4 regions of the Pseudomonas sp. C7.1 genome follow, and region 2 is predicted to be linked to each of the others. Evidence: riboswitches for the same ligand, from Rfam matches in the RefSeq annotation. Region 2 holds a riboswitch; each other region holds the start of a gene.
The links. A riboswitch is a leader RNA that binds a small molecule or an ion and turns the genes downstream of it on or off. The one in region 2 is predicted to bind cobalamin.

Region 1 (5,877 bases), 2.7 Mb from region 2:
CGTGCCCATCGCACTTTCTGTGGTTCTGGCCGCCTGCGCCAGCCATGCCCCACAGCCTCAGCCGAAGCTGGCAACCCAGCCGGCAGTGTTCTCCTCGACAGACCTTGTCGAGCTTGACGAACAAGCCAAAGAAGCGGCTCTGGGCGACTTCTCTGAAGAAAAATCCTACGAACTGCCGAAATTGGCTGACAGCGTCCTATCCCACGGTTTGTCCCTGGTGGGCACCCGTTACCGTTATGGCGGCAGTTCGGTGAAGTCAGGTTTCGATTGCAGCGGCTTTATCGGTTATCTGTTCAAGGAAGAGCTGGGCATGAAATTGCCGCGCTCGTCCCGCGACATGATCAATATCGACGCACCGCGGGTGTCGCGTGATGAGCTGGAGCCGGGCGATCTGCTGTTCTTCAGCACCAATGGCCGTAACCGCGTCAGCCATGCCGGTATCTACATGGGTGATAACCAGTTTATCCATTCCAGCAGTAGCCGCAGCGGCGGTGTACGGGTTGATAGCCTGGATAATCGCTACTGGTCGCGTACCTTTATCGAAGCCAAACGTGCTCTGGCGCTGGCTCCGAGTGACTCGATCGCTCGTCACCCTTGAGCCCTGTGAATGGCGGCTGAATTTGTTCGGCCGCCGTAGTTAAGTAATAGTTCTGGCTCATCTCGATAGTTTTCAACAACCTGCCAAACAAAGCTAAAGCTTGCACTGCGATGTGTAAGCCGGCAGAGTAGAGCGCATCCCGGCTCAGGATCGCTCGTCCATGACCGCTATCGCCCGTCTCAGCTTGATTATGTTTGCCGCGCTGCTCAGCGCTTGTGCCAGCAATGCTCCCGCGCCCGCGCCAGTCCCGCAGCCCATCGTGTATGCGCCCATCGGCAGCTTTAACGGCAATGCTGAAGATGTGCTGTTTCGCGCCCTGGGCTTGGTCGGCACTCCCTATCGCTACGGCGGCAATACCCCGGATGGCGGCTTTGATTGCAGCGGCCTGATTGGTTACGTTTACCGCGATGCGGCGGGCATCAAGCTGCCGCGTTCGACCCGTGAGCTGATTAGCATGCGCGCCCCGGTAGTCAGCCGCGACCGTCTGCAAAGTGGTGATTTGCTGTTTTTCGCTACTAATGGCGGCAGTCAGGTCAGTCACGCGGGTATCTATGTCGGCGATGGCCGTTTTGTTCACGCGCCTTCCAGCGGAGGCACCGTACGCCTGGACAGCCTGAGCAATACCTACTGGCAGCGCACCTATCTGAATGCCAAGCGCGTGTTCACCCCGGAACTGGCTAGCAACCCCTGATCAACCTCAGCGGCTGAGTGATCTGCCATGACCAACCGAACACTCAATCTCGATTCCGCCCTGTATCAATACCTGCTGGACGTCTCCCTGCGCGAAACACCGGTGCTCAAACGCCTGCGCGAGGAAACCGCGCAGCTGAGTACCGCACGTTGGCAGATCGCCCCCGAGCAGGGCCAGTTTATGGCCTTGTTGGTGCAACTGACGGGTGCTCGACGGATTGTCGAGGTCGGCACCTTTACCGGCTATAGCGCCATCTGTATGGCCCAGGCCATGCCCGAAGATGGTCGGCTGATCTGCTGTGATATCCCTGGCGAGTACAATGCCACGGCCGAGCGTTACTGGCGCGAAGCCGGGCTCAGTGCGCGTATTGAACAGCGTCTGGCCCCTGCGCTACAGACCTTGGCGGCGCTGGAGGCTGAAGGCCTGGCCGGCAGTATTGATCTGCTGTTTATCGACGCCGATAAGGCCAATTACCCGGCCTATTTGGAACATGCCCTGCGCCTGGTGCGCCAGGGTGGGCTGATCCTGTTCGATAACACCCTGTGGAGCGGGCGTGTGCTTGAGGAAAACCCCGAAAGCGCCGATACCCGTGCAATTCAGGCGCTCAATCTGGCGCTGCGTGATGACCCACGTATCGATCTGTCCCTGTTGCCGCTGGGCGATGGCCTGAGCCTGTGCCGTAAACGCTGAGCCCGTATGCCCGAACCGATTCGTCTGCCTGATCAACCTGGTGCCTGCGAACTTTGCGCCCGCGCGGCTGCTCTGACGCGCCATCACCTGATCCCCAAGGCGCTGCACAGCAGGGGCTATGTGCAAAAGCGCTTTGGCAAAAGCGAGCGTATCAGCGCTACGCTCTGGGTCTGCCGCGCCTGCCACAACCAGATCCACCGGCTGTTCAGCGAGAAGGAGCTGGCGCTGACCTACAACAACCGCGACAGCCTGCTCAGTGATGAGCGCCTGCGTACTTTTGTCGAGTGGCTGGCCAGCAAGCCGGCCGGCTTTATGCCCAGGCATTGATTCACGGGTGCAACGGCGCATTCCGGTTTGACGCTTAATCACGAACTCTCTACCCTTCGCGCCTTGTAACAGGTGCCCCCAACGCTAAGCGTGTGCGGGGTGAAACTGGGAAGTCGGTGCGTTGTGCGTTTACGCCAACCATTCCGACGCTGCCCCCGCAACGGTAAGTGAGTTAAACCAGCGCTTTTCAACCACTGTGCTCAGGCATGGGAAGGTGCGCCTGGTGGCGGTCTGCATTTTCAGATCAGCGCTCATAAGCCCGGAGACCGGCCTGTTGCAGTCCACGGCATCGCGGAGGGCGATGGCTGGCGTGTGGCTTGCGCTGTGCGTAGGCCCGCGCTTTGTCTTTCTCCACATGCTTTTTCCAGCCAGATCGCCCTGTGGCGGTGGAGCAGTGCGATGACTGAATCGATTGAACGTGACGCCCGGCACAAGGCGCGCATGGCCCGCAAGAAAGCCCTTATCGACGAGAAAATCGCCCAGGCCCAGGAAGAATACGGCCTGCTGCTGGTGCACAGCGGCAATGGCAAGGGTAAGAGCAGCAGTGCCTTCGGTATGGTTGCCCGCGCCTTGGGGCATGGCCTCAAGGTCGGCGTGGTGCAATTTATCAAGGGCGCGGCCAGCACCGGCGAAGAGGCCTTCTTCCGCCGTTTTCCCGATGAAGTCAGCTATCACGTAATGGGTGAGGGTTTTACCTGGGAGACCCAGGATCGTCAGCGCGATATCGACAAGGCGCGCGAAGCCTGGGCCGTGGCGGCGCAGTTGCTCAATGATCCCGCCATCGGTCTGGTGGTGCTGGATGAGCTGAACATCGCGCTGAAATATGGCTATCTGGAACTCGACGCGGTGCTCGCGGATATCGAGGCGCGGCCGCTGCTGCAGCATGTCGTGGTGACCGGCCGTGGTGCGCTGCCGGGGATGATCGAGGCGGCGGATACCGTCACCGAGATGAGCCTGGTTAAGCATGCCTTTAAGGCCGGGGTAAAGGCGCAGAAGGGAGTTGAGTTTTGACCAGCGCCCGTTCATGCCCGGCGTTATTGATCGCAGCACCGGCTTCCGGCCAAGGCAAGACTACGGTGACCGCCGCCTTGGCGCGTTTGCATGCGCGCCAGGGCAAGTGTGTGCGGGTATTCAAGTGCGGCCCGGATTTTCTCGACCCGATGATTCTCGCGCGCGCCAGCGGAGCGCCGGTGTATCAGCTCGACCTGTGGATGGTCGGCGAGGCCGAGAGCCGCAAGCTGCTCTGGGAAGCGGCGGGTGAAGCCGATCTGATTCTGATCGAAGGGGTGATGGGCCTGTTCGATGGCACGCCATCGGCGGCCGACCTGGCGCGGCACTTCGCTGTGCCGGTGTTGGCGGTGATCGATGGTTCGGCCATGGCGCAGACCTTCGGCGCCATGGCCCATGGATTGGCGACCTTCCAGCCTGATCTGCCGTTCTCCGGGGTGCTTGGCAATCGGGTTGGCAGTGCGCGCCATGGTGAGATATTGCGCGATGCACTGCCGAGCTCGATCCGCTGGTACGGCGCCTTGCCGCGTAGCGCCGAGGTCGGCTTGCCGAGCCGCCATTTGGGCTTGGTGCAAGCGGGTGAGCTGGCCGACCTGGATGCGCGCCTGGACGCCGCCGCCGATGCCCTGGCCGCTAGTGCCGATACCGATCTGCCGCCACCCGTCAGCTTTGCCGCCCCTGAGCAGGCCAGGCCCGCGCCATTGCTTAAGGGGGTGCGAATTGGTGTGGCCCGCGACAGCGCCTTTGCTTTTCTTTACCAGGCCAATCTCGACCTGTTGAGCGAACTGGGTGCCGAATTGCAGTTCTTTTCGCCGCTTACAGATGAGCAGTTGCCGGATGTCGACAGCCTGTATCTGCCCGGCGGTTACCCGGAGCTGCACCTGGCCACGCTTGAGGCCAACCAGCCCATGGCCGAGTCGATTCGCGCGCACCATGCAGCCGGCAAGCCGATCCACGCCGAGTGTGGCGGCATGCTCTATCTGCTCGACAAACTGACCGACAAGCAAGGCGCCAGCGGGCAGATGCTCGGCCTGTTAAGCGGGGAGGCGACCCTGCAACCGCGCATGACCGCCATGGCCTTGCAACAGGCGGAGCTGCCGGAAGGGCTGCTGCGCGGCCACAGCTTTCACTACTCGGCGCTAAGCAGCGATCTGCAACCCCTGACCCGTGGCGAATGCCCGAACTACAAGCGCACCAGTGAGGCGGTTTATCGCCAGGGGCGGATGACCGCCTCCTATATCCACTTCTATCTACCGTCTGATCCCACTGCCGCTGCAGCGCTGTTTTGCCCCGGAGCGCCGGCATGAGCGAGCAGGCCTTCAGTCCCGAAGAACGCGCGGCGGTCTACCGCGCCATCACCGAGCGCCGTGATATGCGCCATTTCAGCGGCGGCGAAGTGGCACCCGAACTGCTCGCACGTTTGCTTGAAGCCGCGCACCAGGCACCGAGCGTCGGCCTGATGCAGCCGTGGCGGTTTATTCGCATCACCCGTGCGGCCTTGCGTGAGGCGATTCACGGGCTAGTGGAAGAGGAGCGCTTGCGCACCGCCGAGGCACTGGGCGAGCGCAGTGATGAATTTATGCGGCTGAAAGTCGAGGGCATCCGTGACTGCGCCGAGCTGCTGGTGGTGGCTTTGATGGAGGGCCGCGAGGCCCATGTATTTGGCCGCCGCACCTTGCCGGAAATGGACCTGGCGTCCCTGGCCTGCGCCATTCAGAACCTCTGGCTGGCCGCCCGCGCCGAGGGTTTGGGCATGGGTTGGGTATCGCTATTCGAGCCCCAGGCCCTGGCGGATTTGCTCAATATGCCGGACGGTAGCAAGCCGCTGGCGGTGCTGTGCCTGGGGCCGGTCACGGAATTCTATGAAGCACCCATGCTGGTGCAGCAGGGCTGGGCCGAGCCACGGCCACTAAGCGAGTTGTTGTTTGAAAACCAGTGGGGCACGCCATGAGCCTGGTGCTTAGCACCTGCGCCGGGGTTGCTCTGGACGCGATTTTTGGCGAGTCCAAGGGCTGGCATCCGCTAGTGGCCTTTGGTCGTATGGCCGAGCGTATCGAGCAGCGCTTCAATCCGGCGGGCGGCGGTTGGCGCAGCCATGGCGTCAGCGCCTGGTGCCTGGCGGTATTGCCGCTGACCCTGCTGACCTGGCTACTCACACAGATCAGCGGGCTGGGTTGGGCGGTGGAAATACTTGCGTTGTATGCCGCGCTTGGCCTGAAAAGCCTGGGTGAACATGCCATGCCGGTGGCCCAGGCGCTGCGGCTGGGCGATCTACGTCTGGCGCGTGAGCGGGTCGGTTATATGGTCAGCCGCAATACCGCGCAGCTCGACGCCGCCGGGGTGGCCCGGGCTGGCAGTGAATCGGTGCTGGAAAACGGCAGCGACGCGGTGTTCGCCGCGCTGTTCTGGTTTGTGCTGGCCGGTGCGCCGGGCGTGGTGCTGTATCGCCTGAGTAATACCCTGGACGCCATGTGGGGCTATCGCAATGAACGTTTCGAGCTCTTCGGCTGGGCCGCCGCGAAAATCGACGATGTGCTCAATTACCTGCCGGCCCGGCTGGTCG
Region 2 (5,877 bases):
GCAGGTGCGCGGCAAGCTCACGCGCCATCCGGTTGACCCCACCGAGGCCGCCAAGCAGCGGCACCACGGCGCTGCCATCTTCGGCCACGGCCAGCACTGGCGGTTCGCTGTCTTTCTCACCGAGCACGGCGGCCAGGCTGCGAATCACGATGCCGGCGGCGCACAACACAATCAGCGGTGTGCCGGCGCGGTAGAGCGCGCGCAGGGTGTCGCCGAAGTCTGCATAAGTGCGCTCGACGTCCGCCACTCGGCTGTGCAGGCCGTGGATCTCGGCCTGGGGATAAAGCGCTTGGATACGCCGCGCGCAGGGCAGTGCGGAGGGGCCGAGGATGATGATGGCGGGGGCGGTGGTCATGACGGTTCCATCTGTTCTGTGGCAGTGGGTAGGGTGGATGACGCTGTTTTCATCCACCATCGCGGTTGGTGGATGGGTGAAGCGTCATCCACCCTACGGTCTGCGTACGGGCGGAGTAGGTTGGTGTTGAGTGCAGCGAAGCCCAACATAGGCGTTGGTGGCGTTTTGTTGGGCTTCGGCGCTGCGCTTCTCAACCCAACCTACATTTCTGCTAACCGCGCCATTTCTCGCCGGGAATCACGATCATCGAGAAGTACGGCGAGGACATCGGCTCCACTTCATCCAACGGTACGATGCGCTGGTTGCCCATGGTCGCGCGTTCGACGTAGTGGGCGCGGCCGTCAATGCCCAGCTCTTGCAGCACGCGGCGGACTTTCTCGAAGTTACGCCCCAGCTTCATCACCACGGCGGCTTCGGCGTCGCGTAGGCGCTGCTTGAGTTCATCTTCCGGCAGCACACCGGAGAGCACGCTCAAGCTCTGGTTGCGGTACACCAGCGGGGTGCCGAGCACCGAGGCGCAGCCGAGCATGGAGCACACGCCGGGCACCACTTCCACCTCGTAACGGTCGGCCAGGCGGTCGTGCAGGTACATGTAGGAGCCGTAGAAGAACGGGTCGCCTTCGCAGATCACCGCGACATCGTGGCCAGCATCCAGGCGGGCGGCGATCTGCACCGCGCAGGTGTCGTAGAAGTCGCTGATCACATCTTCATAGCTGAGCGGCGCGGCGAGCTTTTCCGTGGTCACCGGGTAGACCAGCGGCAGGCGCTGCTGCGCGTCGGTGAGGTGCTGCTCGATGATGCCGAAGGCGTTGCCGCCATGGCCTTTGTTGGCTTTAGCCTTGGCCACGAAGTAGCCGACCACCGCCGCCGATTGCAGCAGGCGCAGGGCCTTGAGGGTGATCAGCTCGGGGTCGCCGGGACCGACGCCGATGCCGAGCAGACGGCCTTTTTGTACCGTCATCATTCCACCTCCGTGGCCAGGGCGTTGACCGCCGCCACCGCCATGGCGCTGCCGCCACGGCGGCCACGCACGATCACATAGGGCACGCCACGGCTGTCTGCGGCGAGGGCGTCCTTGGATTCCGCCGCGCCGATAAAACCCACCGGCATGCCGATAATCAGCGCCGGTTTCGGTGCGCCGGCGTCGAGCATTTCCAGCAGATAGAACAGCGCGGTAGGAGCGTTGCCGATCACCACTACGCTGCCTTCCAGGTGCTCGCGCCAATGTTCCAATGCGACGGCCGAGCGGGTATTGCCGATTGCGCGGGCCTGCTCAATCACGCCGTCGTTATGCAGGGTGCAGATCACCGGGTTGTTGGCGGCCAGGCGCGGGCGGGTGATGCCTTCGGCGACCATCCGCGCGTCGCAGAGAATCGCTGCGCCCTTGGCCAGGGCTGCGCGGCCGGCAGCACCGGCACCAGGGGAGAAACGCAAATCCTGCACCACATCGACCATGCCGCAGGCGTGGATGACGCGTACGGCGAGCTTTTCCAGGTCCGCCGGAATCGCCGACAGATCAGCCTCGGCGCGGATGGTGGCGAAGGACTGGCGGTAGATTTCCTGGCCGTCGCGGATGTACTCAAGCATCGCTGTTTCCTGTTGCGCAGTGGGCGGCGAACCAGTCGCCGGCCTCGTCGATAGTCATGGCGCTGGCCTGCAGCTGGCCGAAACCGGCCGCCTTGGGCGTGCGTTGATAGAGCTGGTAATACCCGGCGCTGCTGGCCAGCAAGGTAAAGGGTGCCGTGTGCGCGGCGGCGCAGGAGCGCGGGCAGGCGCTTAGATGTACTTGCGGCCGGGCGCTGATGGCGCGCAGGCGCTCGGCCAGGTGCAGGGCATCGGCTTTGCTGTCGGCCAGGCCCTTGGCGCAGGCGGTTGAGCCGGTGCAGGCGATTAGCTGGCCAAGTGGTTCCTGCGCATCTGTGAGCAGGCCGAGTTCGGTCAGTGCGTGCAGCAATCGGTCTGCTGATTGCTCGGGGATATTCGGCAGCAGCAAGCCCTGCCAAGGCGTCAGGCGCAGGTTGGCATCGCCCTGCTGCTCAGCCAGATCGGCCAGGGCGCGCAGTTGCGCGGCGTCGATCCGTCCCAGGGGCGCACCTGCGGCAACCATGCACAGACCGCTTTGCAGCTGTGGATAAATGCCCATCGGCGCGCGTTGGCTGGTTGCAGTGCGTTGCCAATTGCTCGGCGGCGCTTGTATGGCAAAGGGCAGGCGCGTTTGCAGTTGTTGCAGCAGTTGGCTGGGCGGCATCACGGCAAGCAGCTGGCGCATACGGCTGTGTTCGTTGCCGGCCAGATCGAGAAACAGCCTAAGTAGTTGTTCGATGAATACGGGTGTCTGCTCGACGTCGATCACGCCCAGCGGCCTATCCCCAGGGCAGCCGGCCAGGCCAAACACCAGTCGGGCCGGCGATCCCGGTAGGGCGCTAAGCCAGATGTCGTGGGGGTGTTCGAGCATCGCCAGGGCTTCGCCGCCGTCCAGCTGAATGGCAAATTTGGCCGACAGCCCATGCAGCGTCGGGGTATTCTGCAACAGGTCGAGCAGCGCGGCGGCCAGCGGGCGGGTGTCGAGCAGGGCCTGCGGATCGAGGCCGGCTGCGGGGCTAAGTAGCAGGTTGCGCACATCGTCGGCGGCCGGGTTGCTCGGGCCGAGGCCGGCGGCGAGCAGGCGTTCGATCAACTCGTCTTGCTGGCCTGGCAGTACGCCACGAATCTGCAAATTGCTGCGGTTGGTCAGCTCCAGCACACCGCTGGCGCAGCGCTCGGCCGCCTCAGCGATAGCCCGTGCCTGTTGGCTGCTAAGCACGCCGCCGGCCAGCTTGATCCGGCAGATGCCACCGTCCAGCGCCTGCACGATACGCAGCAGGCCGGGGCACGCGCTTGGGCGTGGGGCGGGCAGATCGGCAAAGACTTGATGGTCGCGCAACGGTTTCACCAGCTACTACGACGCGGCGACCGAACCAGCGAAATCCGCCCACAGGGGATTTCATGGCATCGGTACACCCCGCCCGATGTTGGCACTCGCGACTAGCGTCGTCGGCAGGTCTCCTGGCTGACAGGTCATCATCTGGCGCGGCCTTCCCGGTTTCCCAGTGGCACAGTGGCGGCAGACTCGCTGTTTACAGTTGCGGGGGCAGCTCGGTCACGATTGGCAGATCGCTCCGGATTCCCTCTTAGGCCCCTCGCACCATGGCGGTGGGCACCGACGAAGACTGTATTATGCCCGCTTTGTTTGATGCGCTGACACCCTAGCTTGTCGGGCGGGGGCAGAGGAGTGGGTATGACGGCCTGGTTAACCCTGGTGGGCATTGGTGAAGACGGTTACGCCGGGCTGGGTGAGGCAGCGCGCCAGGCGCTGGGCGAGGCGCAGTGGATTGTTGGCAGCCCACGGCAGCTGGCGCTGTTGCCCAGCGATCTGCCAGGGCAGCACGAACGCTGGCCCAGCCCCTTTAGCCTGGAGCCGGTAATGGCGCGGCGCGGGATGCCGGTGTGTGTACTGGCCAGCGGCGACCCGTTGTTCTATGGCGTGGGTGCGAGCCTGGCGCGGCAGCTGCCGGCGGATGAATTGCGGGTGTTCTCTGCGCCCTCATCCGTCTCACTGGCTGCTGCTCGCCTGGGTTGGCCACTGCAGGACGTGACGGTGCTGTCGCTGGTGGCGCGGCCGTTGGCGGCGCTGCAGGCGCAGATTTTCCCCGGCGCGCACTTGCTGCTGCTGAGCAACGACGGCGACAGCCCGGCAGCGGTGGCTGAGTTGCTGCGTGCACGCGGTTTCGGCCCCAGCCGTTTGACCGTGCTGGAGCATCTGGGCGGCAATCAGGAGCGGCGCATCGACGGGTTGGCCAGTGACTGGGCGTTGCCGCGCGTTGCCGATCTCAATCTGCTGGCGGTCGAGTGCGTGGCTGGCACCGATGCACGACTGCTGCCGCTGACGCCAGGTTTGCCGGATGACGCCTATCTGCACGACGGTCAGCTGACCAAGCGCGACGTGCGTGCAATCACCCTGGCGCGCCTGGCCCCGCAACCCGGCGAGCTGCTCTGGGATGTCGGCGCCGGCTGCGGCTCCATTGGCATCGAATGGATGCGCGCGCACCCCAGCTGTCGGGCGTTGGCGATTGAGGCTGATGCCGGTCGTCAGGCGCATATTCAGCACAACCGCGATGCCCTCGGCGTGCCCGCGCTGCAACTGGTCGCCGGCCGTGCGCCCGAGGCATTGGCCGGCTTGGCTGCGCCGGATGTGATCTTTATCGGTGGCGGCGTCACCGTGCCTGGCGTGCTGGAGCAGTGCTGGGCCAGCCTCAAGCCGGGCGGGCGTTTGGTGGCCAATGCGGTGACCCTGCAAAGCGAAGCGGCGCTGGTGGCCTGGCGCGAGCAGGTGGGCGGCGAGCTGACCCGCATCAGCGTGGCCCAGGCACAGCCCCTGGGCGGTTTCGACACCTGGCGCAGCGCCTTGCCGATTACCTTGCTGGTGGTGCGCAAGCTGTGAGCCCGCGCATTCTGCTGTTGGGCGGCACCACCGAGGCGCTGCGTTTGGCCCGCCGTTTAAGTCCCGAAGCCATCTACAGCCTGGTCGGGCTGGGCCGGGTGCCGGATGACTTGCCCTGCCAGGTGCGCGTGGGCGGCTTTGGTGGAGCCGAAGGGCTGGCGGGGTATATCCGCGAGCAGGGCATCGAACTGCTGTTGGATCTGACCCACCCCTATGCCGCACAGATCAGCGCCAATGCCGCCCGCGCCGCCGAGCTGAGCGGGATTGCCTGCTGGGCGCTGCGCCGCCCCGGCTGGCAGGCCGGCGAGGGTGATGACTGGCGTGAAGTGGATAACTGGGCCGGTTTGGTCGAAGCCCTGAAGGATTTCCGCCGTCCGCTATTCACCCTCGGCCGCGAGCCGCTGGAGCATCTGCATGAGATTCCCCTGCATCAGCACTGGACCGTCCGCTGCCTAACGGCCCAGCAAGCCGTGCCGCGTGCCGAGATTATCGGCGCGCGGGGGCCGTTCGCGCTGGACGAGGAGCGCGCGCTATTCGCCCGTTTGCGCACTGATGTGCTGATCAGCAAGAACAGCGGCAGCCAGTCCACCGAGCCAAAACTGCAGGTGGCGCGGGAGTTGGGTTTACCGGTGTTGTTTTTACGGCGGCCGAGTTTACCGAGTGTGGAGCGCGAGTTTGTCAGCCTCGAAGCGCTGGCCGAGGTGCTGCAGTTGTAGAGCGAGCAAGGTAGGGTGGATGACGCTGTTTTCATCCACCATTGCAGTTGGTGGATGGGTGAAGCGTCATCCACCCTACGCCTAACCCCCTGCTAGACTGCCGCCCCGCTTTGGAGGCTGCCATGACCACGCCCGTTTCGCCCTACGCCCGCATTCTGTTTGTCGGCCCGGACCTGGCTGAGGGCTCGTTTGCCGAGCTGTTTCGCCGTCGTCTGGTTGAGTTGCGCGGGGAAGCGGCGCTGGCCGATATCGTCGACACCAGCGCAGGCTATGCGCCGCTCTGGCAGCGCGTGGCCGAGTGTGAGCGGCCGCTACTGGTGATCGAT
Region 3 (5,877 bases), on a different contig from region 2:
AGGTATCTGCGGGGCCGAGAATATCTTTGCCGAGCTTGCCTTGCCTGCACCGCAGGTCAGCGTGGAAGCGGTGCTGCAGCGTAATCCCGAGGTGATTCTGGCAGGCGTGCAAGGGCAGCTGGACGCCTGGCGCATCTGGCCTGGGGTAGCGGCAGTTGAACGTAAGCAGCTGTGGTTGGTGCCGGATGCCGGCCTGGAGCGGCCGAGTTTTCAGATGCTGGGGGCGCTCGAGCGGTTGTGTGAGGTGTTGAGCGACGCGCACTAAGAAGCCCCGCACTATGGCGGGGCTCTGTCTTGGGGGCAGTCTATTGAGCGCCTAGCTGATGACTCAAAGTTGAGGCGTCCAGGTCACGGCAAACAGTGCGGTACGTCCTTCGCTGTTGTAGCCGAAGCGTCCGTTGCTGGTGCTGTAAGTCGCCTCGGCATAATCCTTGTCGAAGAGGTTGTTCAGTTTCAGGTCGAGGGCCACTTCTTTGGTCGCTTGCCATGTGCCGCGCAGGCTAAGCAGGCCGTAACCACCCAGCTCACGGGTGTTGGCGGCGTCGTCATAGCGGCCGCTGACTACGCGCCAACTGGCACCCACGGCAAACTCACCCAATTGACGATCCAGGTCCAGGCTCAGCGTGCGTTTGGCACGGCGGGCGAGGGTGTGGCCAGTGCCGCGATCTCTTGGGTCGATCAAGGCGAGTGCCAGGCTGCCCTGCCAGCCGAAGAGTTCCTGCTTTAGCGCAGCGTCGAAGCCGTTGATGCGCGCGGTCTGTACGTTCTGCGGAATAAAGTTCTGGTCGAGAACAATCGCGTCTTGTAGATCAATGCGGTACAGCGATAGTTCCAGCGCACCGCTTTCGCTGTAACGGCTGCGCCACTGGGCTTCGTAGCTTTTAGATGTTTCTGGTTCGAGGTCGGGGTTCGCGCTGGCGGAGCAAAAACCGCCGAAACAGAAGTCGGGGTAATACAAGTCGTTGAAGGTCGGCGCGCGAAAGCCTTCGCTATAGGACAGGATCACATCATTGTTGTCATTGAGCGGCACAGTTAACGCAGCGTTCCAGGTGTTTTTACTGCCGAACTGCTGGTTCTTGTCATGGCGCAGCCCCAGCTCGGTCGAGAAGTAGTCGGCGTTGTAGCGGTGCTGAATAAATGCAGCTTGGTTCCAGCGCGAGTCCTCATTGAAGTCCTCGCTGCCATTCACACGATCCTCATACCAATCGGCACCTAGCAGCACTTGGTGGCGCTCGTTGAGGGTCAGGGTGTTCACCCAGTTGGCCGAGTCGCGGTAGGTATTAAAGCTGTAGAACGAAAATGCGTTGGCGTTTGGCTGGTCGTTGCCGGTGTCGCGCTTGTCCTCGCTGTGGCCGATTTCCAGGCGGCTATTCCAAGTCTCGTTGAGATTGCCATCGATGTAGCTGGACAGGCTGCTGAGCTGGAAGTCCGTAGTGGGCAATGAGGTGCTGAAGAGGTCCTCGAACTCGGCCTGGCCGCGTTGGTCGAGGGCGCTGAAGCCGATCTTCAGATCGTCATTGAAGCGGTGCGAGAGGTTCAAACTCAGCGATTTATTACGATAGGCATCGTCATCGCCGTTGGCGCCGAAGTTATCGCGTGTGGCGTCGATCCCCTGGCTTTCGTCGAGTGCGGCGCCCAGATTGAAGCGAGTTTGCGCATCGCCGCCGGACAGGCCAAGGCTGCGTTCGAAGGTCTGGTTGCTGCCGACGCCAAGGCGGACGTAGGGCTTGAGCCCGTCACCGCTGCCTTGGCGGGTGAAAATCTGCACGACGCCACCGATGGCATCCGAGCCATAGAGCGCCGAACGCGCGCCGCGTACGACTTCAACGCGCTCAATCTGCTCCGGGCTGAGGAACTCCAGGCTGCTGGTGCCGCTGGAGGCAGAGGCAATACGTTGGCCGTCTACCAGCACCAGAGTTTGCGCGGTCGAGGTGCCGCGTACAAACAGGCCGGTCTGGCTGCCCGCGCCGCCGGTACGGCTGACGCTGACGCCGGGCACGCGTTCAAGCAGCTCAGCAACGCTGCGCACTTGCAGGCGTTCGATATCCTGGCGAGTAAAAACCGTGGTGGCTGCGGTTGCCTGCTGGATTGGTTCGGCGTGCCGCCCGGAGGTCACAACCAATGGCTGCAATTGGAGTGGGTCAGCATGAGCAGCCAGCGGCAGCAGCGCCACAGCCAAGGCAATACGGGACAATTTCACGTAGAGAATCCTCAAAAGGTCGAACGACTTTTGAGGAGGGCAGGTGCAAGAACGGGCGCGCGGACGCAACCTGAGCTTGACGGTGATGCCCTCCGCAACACCAGTCACATCCAGCAAGGCCGGTCTCCGGGCTCTCGACGTGCGCCGCCTCGCCTTCCCGGGGTAACCCAGTGGCGTTGAGGCAGCGTGCAGAACGGGTCTGCGGTCGATTACCGTTGCGGGGGCAGCGCCGGAATGGTCCGTTATGGACTCACCGGCTTCCCGTTTAACGCCGCTTCACTGTGGAAGGGCGCACCTTGGCGGAAGTAAAACGCCGCGCACCTTAATGCGCGGGTGGATGAATTACAAGCAAGCCTGATTCAGCTCTGGATGAGCGGCGCTCATGCACAAAGGCTGGCGAGGCGCGCGCGGACGGCAGCTTCGATACCGGCGGCATCCAGCCCGCATTCGGCGAGCATTTGCGCCGGTTTTGCGTGTTCGACGTAGTAGTCAGGCAAGCCCAGATGCAGCACCGGCTTGAGGATGCCGGCCTGGGCGAGGAACTCGCTGACCGCGCTGCCAGCACCGCCCATCACGCTGTTCTCTTCGATGGTGACCAGCAGTTCGTGGCTGGCTGCCAGTTGGCGCACCAGGGCCGCGTCGAGGGGTTTGACGAAGCGCATATCGACTACGCTGGCGTCGAGTGCTTCGCCAACCTTAAGCGCCTCACTCAGCTGTACGCCGAATACCAGTAGGGCCGTTTTGCTGCCCTGGCGGCGAATGATGCCCTTACCGATTTCCAGTGGCTCCAGGCCTGGCTCAATGGCGGCATTCGGGCCGCTGCCACGCGGGTAGCGAACTGCCGCCGGGCCATTGAACAGGTGCCCGGTGGTGAGCATGCGGCGCAACTCGTTTTCATCGCTGGGCGTCATTACCAGCATGCCGGGGATGCAGCGCAGGTAGGCAATATCGAAGCTGCCGGCGTGGGTCGGACCGTCTTCGCCGACCAGGCCGGCGCGGTCGATGGCGAACAGCACATCGAGGTGCTGCACGGCCACGTCGTGGATCAGCTGGTCATAGGCGCGCTGCAGAAAAGTCGAGTAGATCGCCACCACCGGCTTGGCGCCATCGCAGGCCATGCCGGCGGCGAGGGTTACCGCATGCTGCTCAGCGATGGCTACATCGAAATAGCGCTCGGGATAACGTTCGCTAAAGGCCACCAGATCGGAGCCTTCCTTCATCGCCGGGGTGATGCCGACCAGGCGGGGATCTTCGGCGGCCATATCGCACAGCCACTGGCCAAAGACGCTGGAGTATTTCGGGCCGCTGGCTTGCTTGGGGGCGGCTGGCGCGTTGATCGGCTCCAGCTTGGTAATGGCGTGATAGCCAATCGGGTCGGCTTCGGCTGGCGCGAAGCCCTTGCCCTTCTTGGTCACCACATGCAGAAACTGCGGGCCGTCGAGGTCACGCATATTGCGCAGGGTGGCGAGCAGGGTCGGCAGGTCGTGGCCGTCAATGGGGCCGACGTAGTTCCAGCCCAGCTCCTCGAACAGGGTGCCTGGCACCAGCATGCCTTTGGCGTGTTCTTCGACCTTACGCGCGATCTCCCAGGCGCCGGGCAGGCTTGAGAGGATCTTCTTACTGCCCTCGCGCATGTTGGTGTAGGTGCGGCTGGAGATAATCTTGGCCAGGTAGTTGGACAGGCCGCCGACGTTCTTGGAGATCGACATGTCATTGTCGTTGAGGATCACCAGCATATTGGCGTTGACGTCGCTGGCGTGATTGAGCGCTTCAAAGGCCATGCCGGCGGTCAGTGCGCCGTCGCCGATCACCGCCACGGCCTTGCGCCGCGAACCCTGGATGCGCGCGGCGATGGCCATGCCCAGTGCCGCGCTGATACTGGTGCTGGAGTGGCCGACGCCAAAGGTGTCGTACTCGCTTTCCGAGCGGCGCGGGAAGGCGGCGATGCCATCCTTCTGCCGCAGGCTGCCCATCTGCTCGCGGCGGCCGGTAAGGATTTTATGCGGGTAGGCCTGATGGCCCACATCCCACACCAAGCGGTCATCCGGGGTGTCGAACACGTAATGCAGGGCCACGGTCAGCTCAATTACGCCCAGGCCCGCGCCGAAATGCCCGCCCGTCTGCCCCACCGTATACAGCAGGTATTGACGCAGCTCGTCGGCCAGGGTTTCCAGCTCGGCTTCGCCCAGACGGCGCAGCTCGTCCGGCGTATTGGCGCGGTCTAGCAGGGGCGTCAGCGGGCGTTCACGGGGGATCTCGTGGAAGGTCGTCGGCATCGTGCGGGTCGTTATAGGTGTAAAAGATGCGGCAGTTTACCTGAAAGTAGCCGCAAGCTTTAAGCAACAAGCGGCAAGCTGCGCAGGCTTTGCCCTACTGAAGAGGGGAATCAGCTGCGTCGTTCGACGATATAACGCGCCAGGTCGCGCAGTGGTTCGGCGGCCTGGTCGAACGGGCGCAGGGCGTGCAGGGCCTGATCGCGCAGTTCCAGGGCGTAGGCTTTGGCAGCGTCGAGGCCGAGCAGGGCCGGGTAGGTGGGTTTGTCGTGGGCCTGGTCCTTGCCCTGGGTCTTGCCCAGGGTGGCGGTGTCGCTTTCCACGTCGAGGATATCGTCCTGCACCTGGAAGGCCAGGCCGATGGCGCGGGCGTAGCTGTGCAGGGCCTTGAGGGCGTGGACGTCGGCCTGGCCGCTGGCGAGAGCGCCGAGCTGGACGCTGGCTTCGATCAAGGCGCCGGTCTTGTGCCGGTGCATGATTTCCAGGGCGTGCTGGTCGAGGGTCTGGCCGACTGAGCCGAGGTCGATGGCCTGGCCGCCGACCATGCCAGCCGGGCCAGCCGCGCGGGCCAGGGCGCTGAGCATGGCGAGGCGTAGCTCAGCGTCATGCGGGTTGTGCGTGGCATCGCTGAGCACTTCAAACGCCAGGCTTTGCAAGCCATCGCCGGCGAGAATCGCACAGGCTTCATCGAAGGCTATATGGGTGGTCGGCTGGCCGCGACGCAGGTCGTCATCGTCCATCGCCGGCAAATCGTCATGCACCAGGGAATAGGCGTGGATCAGCTCCACCGCACAGGCTGCCGCATTGGCGCGCTCAGGCGTACCGCCGAGGGCTTCGCAGGCGGCGTAGGCGAGTAGCGGGCGTACTCGTTTGCCGCCATTGAACAGGCTGTAGCGCATGGCGGCGTAAAGGCGTTCCAGCTCCGGGCGTGGGCTGCTCAGGAGGGCTTCCAATGCTGCATCGACGCGGCGTTGGCAGCTGCTCTGGTAGGCCGCAATCATGCCTGCTGGTCCGCGTCGAAGGGGGCTTCCTCCAGCTCGCCGTCGCGTTCCATCAGGATTTGCACTTTCTGCTCGGCCTGGGCCAGGGCGGCTTGGCAGTCGCGGGTCAGGCGCACGCCTTGCTCGAAGGCGGTTAGCGAATCTTCCAGCGACAGCTCGCCGTTTTCCAGACGCTCGACCAGGTTTTGCAGATCGGTCAGGGATTGCTCGAAGTCGAGCGCGGCTTTTTTGCGGGCGGCCATGGCGGATATCTCGGGGTGGATCGGGGAAGTGGAACCGGCGCGACACTAGCAGAGCCATGCCCTGTGGGCAAATTAGGGCCGGGTTGTCAGCCGATTACGCCATAACCCAGCGCCATCAGCACCGCCAGTAATGGGATGACCAGTAGCAGCAATAGCTCTAG
Region 4 (5,877 bases), 820 kb from region 2:
ATGACCCGCGAGTACGGCGGCTTGGGCATTGGCCTGGCGATCTGTCGGCAACTGGTCGACCTGCTCGGCGGCGACCTCAGCCATGAGTCCCAGCCAGGCCAGGGCAGCTGCTTTCGCCTGGAACTGCCGTTGGCCTTGCCGATGCAGATGACCACCCCAGCTGCAGTGGTGCTGCGCGCCACGGGCCCGGCGGTGCGTGCGCCTGAGCAATGCACGGTATTGATCGTTGAGGACAACGCGATCAACCAACTGGTAACCCGCGGCATGCTGCTCAAACTGGGTTATCAGGTGCGCACCGCCGATAACGGCGCCGAAGCGCTGGAGGTGCTGCGCAACGAGCCCATCGACGCGGTGCTTCTGGATTGCCAGATGCCGGTGATGGATGGTTTCGCCACCTGCCGGGCGCTGCGCAATCTGCCCGGCTGTCAGCTGCTGCCGGTGCTGGCGATCACCTCCCACAGTCACAGCGGTGATCGCGAGCGTTGTCTGGCTGCGGGTATGAGCGACTACCTGGCCAAGCCGGTGAAGTTCGAGCAGCTGCGCAGTCTGTTGCACGACTGGGTGCTCTGCCGCGCCGGTTGAGTTGAGCATAAATCACGATTGGCTTAAGCCACCGCCCTCGTAGCCCGAATAAGCGCCAGCGCAATCCGGGGGCTTGTCTCCCGTAAGAAGTACGTGCAGCGGTTTGTCCGGACTATGGCTGCCTGCTGCGCGCGCGTCCCTCTCTTGGCCGAAATGCCGCTGTGCGCAAACTCTGAAGCGTGATTCACTGAGCTCAATTAGTGAATCAGGATTCAGATCATGGTTTATCGCACCACTGCCCTGCGTGTCGACCGCGATCAGGCGCTACGCGAACGTATTCTTGCCAGCGCCCTGGCGCGGGTGGCCGAGGGTGGCTTTGCCGCCTTGACCATGCAGGCGCTGGCCGAGGATGTCGGCATTGCCACCGGTAGCCTGTACCGCCACTTCCGCCGCAAGGGTGAGCTGGCGGCCGAGGTATTTGCCGTGGCCAGCCAGCGCGAGGTCGATGAGCTCAGCGCGATTCTGCGCGGCCCGGGCGATCCACTGACCCGTCTGCAATTAGGCTTGCAGCGCTTCGCCGAGCGGGCCTGGCACAGTCGCCAGCTGGCCTTCGCCCTGATCGCCGAACCGGTTGAGCCTGAGGTGGATGAGCGCCGCCTGCGTTATCGGGAAGCCTATGCCGCACTGTTTGCCGAGCTGCTTGAGGCCGGTAACCGTGAGGGACAGTTCCGCGTGCAGCAGGTCAATCTGATCGCCGCCTGCCTGGTCGGCGCCATTGCCGAGGCCCTGGTCGGCCCTCTATCGCCGCACGCCCGCGCGGCCCGCGAAGCTGGTTATCCCGCCCCCAGCCTGGCCGAAGTCAGCCAGGCCTTGGTCACCTTTTGTCTACGCGCCGTCGGCGCCCCATTGCCCAACGAAGAGGAGCTTCAGCCATGAATGCCAGCCAACAGGCCGAAACCCATGAAGTGTTTAACCAGGTGCCGCCGTTGGACGGCGCCAACCTGTATCGCGTCGATCTACCGCTGCAGGAATGGAACAAACGCTTCGGCGGTGGCTGGGCCGAGCAGAAGTTGGATGTGTATGGCGCCCTGGCCGGCGGCGAGCTGATGGTCGCCGGCTTTCTTGCCAATGAGAACAAGCCGGTGTTCAAAAGCCACGACCGCTATGGCCATCGCGCCGATCTGGTGGAGTTCCACCCGGCCTATCACCAACTGATGAGCGCGGCTATTGAGCATGGCCTGCCGTCCATGCCTTGGACCGACCCGCGTGCCGGCGCCCAGGTCGCGCGCGCCGCCATGAGTTATCTGCACAGCCAGGCCGAAGCTGGCAGCGGTTGCCCGCTGACCATGACCTTCGCCAGCGTGCCCGCGCTCAAGCTGCAGGGCGATGTGGCCGAGAAGTGGCTGCCGAAAATCCTCTCCACCCAATACGATCCGCGCAATCTGCCCATCGAGCAGAAAACCGGCGCGACCATCGGCATGGCCATGACCGAAAAACAGGGCGGCACCGATGTACGCGCTAATACCACCCGGGCTTATGCGGTGGGCCTCGGTGGCCCTGGCCAGGCCTATGAGTTGGTCGGCCACAAATGGTTCTGCTCGGCGCCGATGTGTGATGCATTCCTTACGCTGGCGTATACCGATAAGGGCCTGACCTGCTTTCTGCTGCCGCGTCATCGCCCGGACGGTACGCGCAACGAGTTCTATATCCAGCGCCTGAAAAACAAGCTGGGCAACTGGTCGAACGCCTCCAGCGAGGTGGAGTACCGTGGCGCCCTGGCCTGGATGGTCGGTGAAGAAGGCCGAGGCGTGCCAACCATTATCGAGATGGTCGCGCTGACCCGCTTCGACTGCATGATCGGCTCCAGCGCCCTGATGCGTCAGGCACTGACCCAGGCCGCGCACCACTGTGCCCATCGCCAGGTTGGCGGCCGTGTGCTGAGCGAGCAGCCGCTGATGCAGAACGTGCTGGCCGACCTGGCCCTGGAAAGCGAAGCGGCCCTGGCGCTGACCCTGCGCATGGGCAAGGCGCTGGATAATGCCCATGACGAGCAGGAAGACAAGTTCGCCCGCCTGGTTACCGCCGTGGGCAAATACTGGATCTGCAAACGCGCCCCCGCAATGATCAACGAAGCCGCCGAATGCATGGGCGGCGCTGGGTATGTTGAGGACACCATCCTGCCAAGGCTGTACCGCGAAGCACCGGTCAACTCGACCTGGGAAGGCTCGGGCAATGTGCAATGCCTGGACGTGTTACGTGCACTGTCCAAGGAACCCGGCGTGCTTGATGCGCTGTTTGTTGAGCTGGGCGATGGTCATGGCGATGCGCGCCTGAAAGCGCATATCGCCAAGTTGCAGGCAGATTTTCGCGACACCGCCGACATCCAGTACCGCGCCCGCCAGCTCACCGAGGACGTAGCCCTGGCCCTGCAAGCCAAGCTGCTGCTGGAGGCCGGCAATGCGGCGGTGTCCGATGCCTTTATCGCCAGCCGTCTGGGCGGGCAGGGTGGTCGGGTCTACGGCACCTTGCCGCGTGGGCTGGATGTTGAAGCGCTGGTGGCGCGCAGTACGCCGCATTTGATCTAAGGCGCTTACTTGGCTGACAAGCGCTGCGGGCTGAGCTCCAGCAGCGCTTTCCCCCAGAGCCCGGCCTAGCGCCGGTGAGTCACTGAGGGGCGGCTCTGTCATTTCTCTTGGCCGCCGGGTAAGGTGGCCGCCGATGGTTCCGGTTCGCATTTATGCGACTGGATGAAAAGGGAACATGTGTGGCACTGCAACTGGTGCCGAAGCCATGGCTGCCCCCGCAACTGTAAACGGTGAGCAACGCCCGGATGCCACTGGCCGCAAGGTCGGGAAGGCGGGCGAAGTGTTAAGCCGTGAGCCAGGAGACCTGCCATCGAAGCCGGGCGCTTATGCCCATCCCCTCAATCCCGATCATCGCGCGGTGGGCGCGGTACAGGAATCTCTATGCACATCGAACCCGAAGTTGTTACAGGTGCCAAACTCTTCCTCAGTTATGCAACCGCTGCGGGTGCCTTTGGTCTTACGGCCAAGCTTGCCCTCGACAGCGTACGCAGCAACGGTGGCGTCGCCGCCCTGGCGCTGCGCAGCCTGCTGACCACTGCCCTGGTGTTCTGCTTCTTCGAGGTCTTTCCGCACCATGCGGTTGGGGTTTCCGAGGTGCATCTGATCCTCGGCTCGACCTTGCTGCTGCTATTTGGTGCAGGCGCAACAGCTATTGGCTTGGCCGCTGGCCTGCTGCTGCAGGGGCTGCTATTTGCTCAGTTTGACCTGCCGCAGTACGGCATGAACGTCACCACGCTGCTGGTGCCGCTGTGGGCTATCAGTCTGTTGGCCAAGCGCATCATCGCGCCGGGCACCGCTTATGTGGATCTCTCCTACAAGCAGGCGCTGGCGCTATCGACCGCTTATCAGGGTGGCATCGTTGCCTGGGTCGGCTTCTGGGCGTTCTACGGTAACGGCTTCTCCGGTGAGAACCTTGCAGCCGTGGGCAGCTTTGCTCTGGCGTATATGAGTGTGATTCTGATCGAGCCGCTGGTCGACCTGGGTGTGCTGGCTGCGGCCAAGACGCTTTCGGCTTATAGTCGTGGGCCGTTGTTTAATTCGCGCCTGCACCAGCCGGTTTGATCGATCAGCGGCGGCGCTGCCAGATCAGCTTGCCGGTATTGCTTTCAGTGACCAGGTACTGGTCGCTGAAGCGGTAGTAGGCGGCGGGCTGGTAGTCGCTGCGGCCCTGCAGCTGCACTTCCAGCAGGCCGTTGCTGGTCTGCCAGCGGCCGCTGTATTGCAGCTCGCCAGGGCTGTTGGCGTTCCAGTCGGTGCCGCCCGCCACGCTGCGCGTCCATTGCGAAACGCTGCCGTCATCACTTAGTTGCAGAATCATCTGGGTGGTCATTAAGGCAAAGTTGGCGCCGCCGCTGTTGATGATCTGCTCGTGTACCCAGGTGCCGATCAGCGCCGGGTCGCGTGTTGCGTTGCTGCTTGGGCTGATGATTTTTTGTGCCAGGGCGGCGCTGAGTTTTTGCCGGTGGAATAGCGCCTTGCGTTCCAGGGTTGCCCCGGTAGTCGGGTTGCGCGCGGCAATATGGGCGTTGAGCACGCCGTTGGCATAGGTGGCATTCATATTGGCGATCAGTTGCCCGGATTGCGGCTCGCTGATCTGCGCACTGAGCAGCTGGCCGTCAAAGCTGCCGCTGATCTGTAGGCGCAACCTGCCACCCTCTACATATTCCCCGCTGACCTGCTGGTCCTGGCTGCGCAGGTGCATTTCGGCTGGCTGGCCGTCCAGCGTGGTCAGATAGTGGCCGTCCAGGGTGTCGGCCAACAGAAAACGGGGTAACAGACTGAGCGCAAGTGTGAGCAGGAGGCGCGGCATGCGTTTTCCTTAGGGGATGGGGCGTCTGAAGATTAGCAACTGATGCTGGTTTGGGCGTGAGTGCCAGCGTGACGGGGCCGAGGGCCTGGCGCAACTGCGACGCATCCCCGGTAGCCTGGGCCGGCAACGTCGCGCTATGCCAAGCGCGGCGGATCAGGGCAAGATAGAGCCATTGAGATCAGCCAGGAAGGTGCCTTGTGAACCCTTGTTTCGATGACTTTATTGTCGCCAGCACCGCTGAAGAAGCGGTGGATCATCTGGCCGCCTTGCACCTGCAGGCGACCACGGGCTTGAGCCAGGCGCTCAAGCGTTATCTTAAAGAACGTATTAAGCCGGATGCAGAGGAGCAGTCGCGTTTCCGCTACCCGGAGCTGCGCCTGACCTATCTGTGCCAGGGCGAAGTACCGACCACCGTGCGCGCCTATGCCAAGGTGCAGGTGCCGGGCACTTACAGCGTCACCGTTACGCACCCGGCGGCGTTCCGCAAATACCTGCTGGAGCAGCTGCGCCCGCTGATGAACGACTTCACCGTGCGCGTGGAAGTGGGCATCAGCCAGCAGAACATTCCTTATCCCTACGTGGTCGAGCAGGGCGATGAGCTGGCCGGCTCCGGAGTGACCGCCGCCGAGCTGGCGCGGGTGTTCCCCAGCACCGACCTGTCGGCTGCCACCGACGGCACGGCCGATGGCCTGTACGACTGGGAAAATACCGACCCGCTGCCGCTGGCACTGTTCGACGCGGCAAGGGTGGATTTCTCCCTACGCCGTCTGGTGCATTACACCGGCAGCGATTGGCGGCATGTGCAGCCATGGATTCTGCTGACCAACTACCACCGCTACGTCGACCAATTTATCCGTCATGGCCTGGACATGCTGGTGGGCGAGTCGCGCTTCGAACGTATGGTGTTGCCGGGCAACGTGGTGATCAGTCGGGGCATGGCCGAAGGCGAGATGCAGGCGA

Region 1: another riboswitch for cobalamin. It lies ahead of cobO (cob(I)yrinic acid a,c-diamide adenosyltransferase); the one in region 2 lies ahead of cobG (precorrin-3B synthase).
Region 3: another riboswitch for cobalamin. It lies ahead of AC0T4W_RS02780 (TonB-dependent receptor domain-containing protein); the one in region 2 lies ahead of cobG (precorrin-3B synthase).
Region 4: another riboswitch for cobalamin. It lies ahead of AC0T4W_RS17345 (energy-coupling factor ABC transporter permease); the one in region 2 lies ahead of cobG (precorrin-3B synthase).

The regions. Positions count from the first base shown of each region.
Region 1 is NZ_JBWDTL010000003.1:1,105,911-1,111,787, forward strand. It holds gene AC0T4W_RS08480 (C40 family peptidase) at 1-598, shown strand, start outside; gene AC0T4W_RS08485 (C40 family peptidase) at 759-1,289, shown strand; gene AC0T4W_RS08490 (O-methyltransferase) at 1,317-1,979, shown strand; gene AC0T4W_RS08495 (hypothetical protein) at 1,986-2,306, shown strand; cobalamin riboswitch at 2,360-2,595, shown strand; gene cobO (cob(I)yrinic acid a,c-diamide adenosyltransferase) at 2,706-3,317, shown strand; gene AC0T4W_RS08505 (cobyrinate a,c-diamide synthase) at 3,314-4,621, shown strand; gene bluB (5,6-dimethylbenzimidazole synthase) at 4,618-5,265, shown strand; gene cbiB (adenosylcobinamide-phosphate synthase CbiB) at 5,262-5,877, shown strand, end outside.
Region 2 is NZ_JBWDTL010000003.1:3,780,569-3,786,445, reverse strand. It holds partial or broken gene cobJ (precorrin-3B C(17)-methyltransferase) at 1-355, opposite strand, end outside; gene AC0T4W_RS21100 (precorrin-2 C(20)-methyltransferase) at 567-1,319, opposite strand; gene AC0T4W_RS21095 (precorrin-8X methylmutase) at 1,316-1,942, opposite strand; gene cobG (precorrin-3B synthase) at 1,935-3,278, opposite strand; cobalamin riboswitch at 3,374-3,574, opposite strand; gene cbiE (precorrin-6y C5,15-methyltransferase (decarboxylating) subunit CbiE) at 3,633-4,835, shown strand; gene AC0T4W_RS21080 (cobalt-precorrin-6A reductase) at 4,832-5,551, shown strand; gene AC0T4W_RS21075 ((2Fe-2S) ferredoxin domain-containing protein) at 5,674-5,877, shown strand, end outside.
Region 3 is NZ_JBWDTL010000002.1:324,748-330,624, forward strand. It holds gene AC0T4W_RS02775 (cobalamin-binding protein) at 1-265, shown strand, start outside; gene AC0T4W_RS02780 (TonB-dependent receptor domain-containing protein) at 329-2,200, opposite strand; cobalamin riboswitch at 2,301-2,514, opposite strand; gene dxs (1-deoxy-D-xylulose-5-phosphate synthase) at 2,581-4,476, opposite strand; gene ispA ((2E,6E)-farnesyl diphosphate synthase) at 4,587-5,474, opposite strand; gene AC0T4W_RS02795 (exodeoxyribonuclease VII small subunit) at 5,471-5,716, opposite strand.
Region 4 is NZ_JBWDTL010000003.1:2,965,050-2,970,926, reverse strand. It holds gene AC0T4W_RS17360 (hybrid sensor histidine kinase/response regulator) at 1-582, shown strand, start outside; gene AC0T4W_RS17355 (TetR/AcrR family transcriptional regulator) at 802-1,458, shown strand; gene AC0T4W_RS17350 (acyl-CoA dehydrogenase family protein) at 1,455-3,107, shown strand; cobalamin riboswitch at 3,225-3,433, shown strand; gene AC0T4W_RS17345 (energy-coupling factor ABC transporter permease) at 3,489-4,169, shown strand; gene AC0T4W_RS17340 (hypothetical protein) at 4,174-4,917, opposite strand; gene amn (AMP nucleosidase) at 5,115-5,877, shown strand, end outside.